2 regions of the Streptomyces sp. NPDC015171 genome follow, and region 1 is predicted to be linked to the other one. Evidence: predicted binding sites of a transcription regulator. Region 1 holds the regulator's gene; the other holds the start of a gene.
What was found. The regulator HrcA, encoded in region 1, represses chaperone genes, less so after heat shock. The targets are predictions, from matches to a motif close to TTNGCACTCNGNNNNNCNGAGTGCNAA.
Positions count from the first base shown of each region.

Region 2: the regulator HrcA is predicted to act here: its motif matches at 1,772-1,798, upstream of groL (chaperonin GroEL).

Region 1 is NZ_JBIBUO010000004.1:228,579-231,945, forward strand. Features, by position in the region: gene ACF073_RS13170 (DUF3097 domain-containing protein) at 1-109, opposite strand, end outside; gene ACF073_RS13175 (MBL fold metallo-hydrolase) at 178-909, opposite strand; gene hrcA (heat-inducible transcriptional repressor HrcA) at 1,080-2,096, shown strand; gene dnaJ (molecular chaperone DnaJ) at 2,097-3,233, shown strand; gene ACF073_RS13190 (nitronate monooxygenase) at 3,366-3,367, shown strand, end outside.
Region 2 is NZ_JBIBUO010000005.1:137,875-141,241, forward strand. Features, by position in the region: gene thrC (threonine synthase) at 1-756, shown strand, start outside; gene ACF073_RS15860 (MoaD/ThiS family protein) at 753-1,028, shown strand; gene ACF073_RS15865 (cold-shock protein) at 1,459-1,662, shown strand; gene groL (chaperonin GroEL) at 1,961-3,367, shown strand, end outside.

The sequences.
Region 1 (3,367 bases):
AGAAGCCGGTGCCGGGCTCCTCCACCACCAGGCCCGGCTCGGCCGGCACCTCCGGCGCGGGCTTCGGCTTCTTCCAGGGCGGGGTCAGGTCGGCGGCGTACTGGCGCATTCGGATGACGATAGGAGAAGCCGCCCGGCGGTGTGCACGACACGCCGTACGTCACTCGTCGTGGCGATTCAGCTCACGTCGAACCGTGCCGCCAGGGCGTCCCGCTGGCGGCGTACGAAGGCGGCGTCCACCACCGCTCCGTGACCGGGTACGTACAGCGCGTCCTCGCCGCCGAGCGCGAGCAGCCGGTCCAGGGCGTCCGGCCAGCGGGACGGCAGCGCGTCCGGGCCCGCCTGGGGCCGGCCGGACTCCTCCACCAGGTCGCCGCAGAAGACCACCTCGGGGGAGCCGGGCGAGCCGGGGACGAGGACGGCGAGGTCGTAGGCGGTGTGGCCGGGGCCCACGTTGGCCAGCAGCACCTGCCGGCCCCCGCCGAGGTCGAGGGTCCACTCGCCGGAGACCAGGTGGCCGGGCGGGACCAGGGCGTCCGTGGCCTCCTCGGCGGCCTCGGGCGGCAGCCCGTGCCGGAGCGCGTCGAGCCGCAGTTCCTCGCGCTCGTAGGCCAGCACCGCGTCCAGGCCCACCGCCCCGTACACCTGGGCGCCGGCGAACGCGGGCGCCCCGAGGACATGGTCGAAGTGGGGGTGGGTCAGCGCGAGATGGGTCACACGGCCGCCGGAGAGCTCCTGCGCCTGCGCGCGCAGCCGCGCCCCCTCGGCCAGGCTCGACCCGGCGTCCACCACGAGCGCCGTCCCCGCCCCGAGCACCAGGCCCGCGGTGCAGTCCCAGCCGGGCAGCCGGCACCTCCCCACCCCGGAGGACAGCCGTTCCCAGCCCAGCTCTTCCCAAGTCACCGTCATACCGGCGACGCTAGCGGTACGAGCCGGTACGGCGGCCCGACCTTGCCCAGGGTGCACCCGACGGCCGTACACTGGGCCGGGGAGTACTGGCACTCGCATGCGAAGAGTGCCAGGCAGACGAGGCGGACGACCCGTGAGGGGCGAGGACGACGTGCTGGAGGTGCGCGCGGATGCTGAGTGAACGCAGGCTTCAGGTGCTGCGCGCCATCGTCCAGGACTATGTGGGCACCGAGGAGCCGGTCGGTTCCAAGGCGCTCACCGAGCGGCACAACCTCGGCGTCTCCCCGGCGACCGTCCGCAACGACATGGCGGCCCTGGAGGACGAGGGGTTCATCGCGCAGCCGCACACCAGTGCCGGGCGCATCCCCACCGACAAGGGCTACCGCCTGTTCGTGGACAAGCTGGCGGGCGTGAAGCCGATGACGGCGCCGGAGCGGCGGGCGATCCAGAACTTCCTGGACGGCTCCGTCGACCTCGACGACGTCGTGGCGCGGACCGTCCGGCTGCTCGCGCAGCTCACCCGCCAGGTCGCCGTCGTGCAGTACCCCTCGCTGACCCGGTCCACGGTCCGGCACGTGGAGCTGCTCTCGCTCGCCCCGGCGCGCGTGATGCTCGTGCTGATCACGGACACCGGCCGGGTCGAGCAGCGGATGGTCGACTGTCCCGCGCCGTTCGGCGAGGCCTCGCTGGCGGATCTGCGGGCGCGGCTGAACAGCCGGGTCGCGGGCCGTCGGTTCACGGATGTGCCGAGGCTGGTCGAGGACCTGCCGGACGCCTTCGAGATCGAGGACCGCGGTACGGTCTCCACGGTGCTCTCCACCCTCCTGGAGACACTCGTCGAGGAGAACGAGGAGCGGTTGATGATCGGCGGTACGGCCAATCTCACCCGCTTCGGGCACGACTTCCCCCTCACGATCCGGCCCGTCCTGGAGGCCCTCGAGGAGCACGTCGTGCTCCTCAAGCTCCTCGGCGAGGCGAAGGATCCCGGCGTGACCGTGCGCATCGGCCACGAGAACGCCCACGAGGGACTCAACTCAACCTCCGTCGTGTCGGTGGGCTACGGTTCGGGCGGCGAGGCGGTTGCCAAGCTCGGCGTGGTCGGACCGACCCGCATGGACTACCCGGGAACGATGGGAGCGGTACGCGCAGTGGCACGGTACGTCGGACAGATCCTGGCGGAGTCGTAAGTGGCCACGGACTACTACGCCGTTCTCGGCGTGCGCCGCGACGCGTCGCAGGATGAGATCAAGAAGGCGTTCCGTCGGCTCGCTCGCGAGCTGCACCCGGACGTCAACCCGGATCCGAAGACCCAGGAGCGGTTCAAGGAGATCAACGCCGCTTACGAGGTGCTGTCGGACCCGCAGAAGAAGCAGGTCTACGACCTCGGCGGCGACCCGCTCTCCCAGTCCGGCGGCGCCGGCGCGGGCGGCTTCGGGGCCGGCGGTTTCGGCAACTTCTCCGACATCATGGACGCGTTCTTCGGCACGGCGTCGCAGCGCGGCCCGCGCTCGCGCACCCGGCGCGGCCAGGACGCGATGATCCGGATCGAGGTCGAGCTGGACGAGGCGGCCTTCGGGACGACCAAGGACATCCAGGTCGACACCGCCGTCGTCTGCAACACCTGCAGCGGCGAGGGCGCGGCCCCGGGCACCTCCGCCCAGACCTGTGACATGTGCCGCGGCCGCGGTGAGGTCTCCCAGGTCACCCGGTCCTTCCTGGGCCAGGTCATGACCTCGCGGCCCTGCCCCCAGTGCCAGGGCTTCGGCACGGTCGTGCCGACCCCGTGCCCGGAGTGCGCCGGCGACGGCCGCGTCCGCTCGCGGCGCACGCTCACGGTGAAGATCCCGGCCGGTGTCGACAACGGCACCCGGATCCAGCTCGCCGGCGAGGGCGAGGTCGGCCCCGGCGGCGGCCCGGCCGGCGATCTGTACGTCGAGATCCACGAGCTGCCGCACTCCACCTTCCAGCGGCGCGGCGACGACCTGCACTGCACGGTCACCATCCCGATGACGGCCGCGTCCCTCGGCACCAAGGTGCCGCTGGAGACGCTGGACGGCATGGAGGAGGTCGACATCCGGCCCGGCACCCAGTCCGGCCAGTCGATCCCGCTGCACGGCCGGGGCGTGACCCATCTGCGCGGCGGCGGCCGGGGCGACCTGATCGTGCACGTCGAGGTCACCACCCCGACCAAGCTGGACCCCGAGCAGGAGCGGCTGCTGCGCGAGCTGGCCAAGCTGCGCGGCGAGGAGCGCCCGCAGGGGCAGTTCCAGCCCGGCCAGCAGGGCCTGTTCTCCCGGCTGAAGGACGCCTTCAACGGCCGCTGACACCGGCCGGGCGATGCCCCGGACCGCTGTCGGGCCATGGCTGCGGGGTGCTCCGGCACCCCGTACGCCGTGGTCCGGTGCCGGGGGAAGCCCGGATTCGGACTTGTACGGAGGACGTGACAACATGCGGTCAT
Region 2 (3,367 bases), on a different contig from region 1:
CTGGAGCAGGGCAAGATCGTCATGGCCGCGGTCTACGGCGGCGAGCTCGTCGGCATCGAGGGCAACTACGACGACGTGAACCGCTTCTGCTCCGAGCTGATCGGCGACCCGGCCGGCGAGGGCTGGGGCTTCGTCAACGTCAACCTGCGGCCGTACTACGCGGAGGGATCCAAGACCCTGGCGTACGAGATCTGCGAGCAGCTCGGCTGGCGGCTGCCCGAGCAGATCGTGATCCCGATCGCCTCCGGCTCCCAGCTCACCAAGATCGACAAGGGGCTGCGGGAGCTGATCGAGCTGGGTCTGGTCGAGGACCGGCCGTACAAGATCTTCGGCGCGCAGGCCGAGGGCTGCTCGCCGGTCTCCGCCGCCTTCAAGGCCGGGCACGACGTGGTCCGCCCGCAGAAGCCGAACACCATCGCCAAGTCCCTGGCCATCGGCAACCCGGCCGACGGGCCCTACGTCCTGGACATCGCCCGCCGCACCGGCGGCGCGGTGGAGGACGTGACGGACGCGGAGGTCGTGGACGCCATCAAGCTGCTGGCCCGCACCGAGGGCATCTTCGCGGAGACGGCGGGCGGGGTGACCGTCGGCGTCACCCGCAAGCTGCTCAAGGACGGCGTCCTCGACCCGGCGAAGACCACGGTCGTCCTCAACACCGGCGACGGTCTGAAGACCCTCGACGCGGTGGCCGGCACCGGCCTCACCGCCACCATCCGTCCGACCCTGGACTCCTTCCGAGAGGCTGGCCTCGCATGAGCGTGACCGTTCGCATCCCCACCATCCTGCGCACCTACACCGACGGACGGGCCGAGGTCGCCGCCGAGGGCGCGACGCTCTCGGAGGTCATCGCCGATCTGGAGAAGAACCACACCGGGATCGCCGCGCGCGTCCTGGACGACCAGGGCAAGCTGCGCCGGTTCGTCAATGTGTACGTGAACGACGACGACGTCCGCTTCGAGCAGGGCCTGGAGACCGTCACCCCGGACGGCGCCGGTGTCTCCATCATCCCGGCCGTCGCCGGCGGCTGATCATTACCTTCGGTAACCGCGGTTACTGATTGTTCAACGAATTGCCCCCTCCGTGAGAGAAGCGGAGGGGGCAATTCTGCGTGATTGAGCGCGGTACAGTTGGGGAACCCGGTCGCGGCCCCCGGTTCCCGGGCCCTGGATTCATGTCGTACGCCCGACAAGAAGTAGCCAAAGTGCGCGGGTGATCTGCGGCATTTATGGCTTTTATGGGGCCCGACTTGCCCTGAGTCGGGCGAATTCTCACTAGATTCCGGACCGCTTGCGTCCAGAATTCTCGTCCGATTGACCTGTTGCAGACGGCAGTTGGACAGATACATTCAGCCGCGGTCGACGCGTTCCGGCGCACGCCCCCGTCCAAATGGGGGGTGAGGTCTGACCCGGGTTCGCGAAGTGCGGATCTGTGCAAGGGCCAGTAATAGGGGAGTTAGGCATGGCTCAGGGCACCGTCAAGTGGTTCAACGCGGAGAAGGGGTACGGCTTCATCGCGGTCGACGGTGGTGCGGACGTCTTCGTCCACTACAGCGCCATTCAGATGGACGGCTACCGCACCCTGGAAGAGGGCCAGCGGGTGGAGTTCGAGATCTCGCAGGGCCAGAAAGGCCCGCAGGCCGACATGGTTCGCCTCAGCGCCTGAACGTTTCTTGTACGAAGGGTCCGCACCTCGCAGAGGGTGCGGGCCCTTCGCCGTGCCCGGCTCCGGTGTTCGCGGGCGGCTGACGGACGCCGCGTACCCCCGCCGGGCGCTTGCACTCGACCATGCCGAGTGCTAATCATTGCGTTAGCACTCTGAAGGTGAGAGTGACAGTGAAGGACCGGGTCGGTGAGGCCCGCAGGCCGGGTGGGGCAAGGAACCACGAGGCATGCGAGCCGTCCGTCGCGGGCGCGGGCGCGGTCCGAAGGAATCACCCCCAGTCCTGGAGGGACCACTTCACATGGCCAAGATCATCGCGTTCGACGAGGAGGCGCGGCGCGGCCTCGAGCGCGGCATGAACCAGCTCGCGGACGCCGTCAAGGTGACGCTCGGCCCCAAGGGCCGCAACGTCGTCCTCGAGAAGAAGTGGGGCGCCCCCACGATCACCAACGATGGTGTCTCCATCGCCAAGGAGATCGAGCTCGAGGACCCGTACGAGAAGATCGGCGCCGAGCTGGTCAAGGAAGTCGCCAAGAAGACGGACGACGTCGCCGGCGACGGTACGACCACCGCGACCGTGCTGGCCCAGGCCCTGGTCAAGGAAGGCCTGCGCAACGTCGCCGCCGGTGCCAACCCGATGGCCCTGAAGCGCGGTATCGAGAAGGCCGTCGAGGCCGTCTCCGCCGCCCTGCTGGAGCAGGCGAAGGACGTGGAGACCAAGGAGCAGATCGCCTCCACCGCCTCCATCTCCGCCGCCGACACCCAGATCGGCGAGCTGATCGCCGAGGCCATGGACAAGGTCGGCAAGGAAGGCGTCATCACCGTCGAGGAGAGCAACACCTTCGGTCTCGAGCTCGAGCTCACCGAGGGCATGCGCTTCGACAAGGGCTACATCTCCGCCTACTTCGCCACCGACATGGAGCGCATGGAGGCTTCGCTGGAGGACCCCTACATCCTCATCGCGAACTCCAAGATCGCCTCCGTCAAGGACCTGCTCCCGCTGCTGGAGAAGGTCATGCAGTCGGGCAAGCCGCTGCTGATCATCGCCGAGGACGTCGAGGGCGAGGCCCTGTCGACCCTGGTGGTCAACAAGATCCGCGGCACCTTCAAGTCCGTCGCCGTCAAGGCCCCGGGCTTCGGCGACCGCCGCAAGGCCATGCTCGGCGACATCGCCATCCTCACGGGCGGCGAGGTCATCTCCGAGGAGGTCGGCCTCAAGCTGGAGAACGCGACCCTGGACCTCCTGGGCCGCGCCCGCAAGGTCGTCATCACCAAGGACGAGACCACCATCGTCGACGGTGCCGGCTCCTCGGAGCAGGTCGGCGGCCGGGTCAACCAGATCCGCGCCGAGATCGAGAACAGCGACTCGGACTACGACCGCGAGAAGCTGCAGGAGCGCCTGGCGAAGCTCGCCGGCGGTGTCGCGGTCATCAAGGCCGGCGCCGCCACCGAGGTGGAGCTCAAGGAGCGCAAGCACCGCATCGAGGACGCCGTCCGCAACGCGAAGGCCGCCGTCGAGGAGGGCATCGTCGCCGGTGGTGGCGTGGCCCTGCTGCAGGCCTCCCAGGTCTTCGAGAAGCTGGAGCTCCAGGGTGACGAGGCGACCGGCGCCAACGCCGTGCGCATCGCCCTTGAGGCCCCGCTGAAGCAGATCGCCGTCAACGCCGGCCTCGAGGGCGGTGTCGTGGTGGAGAAGGTGCGCAACCTG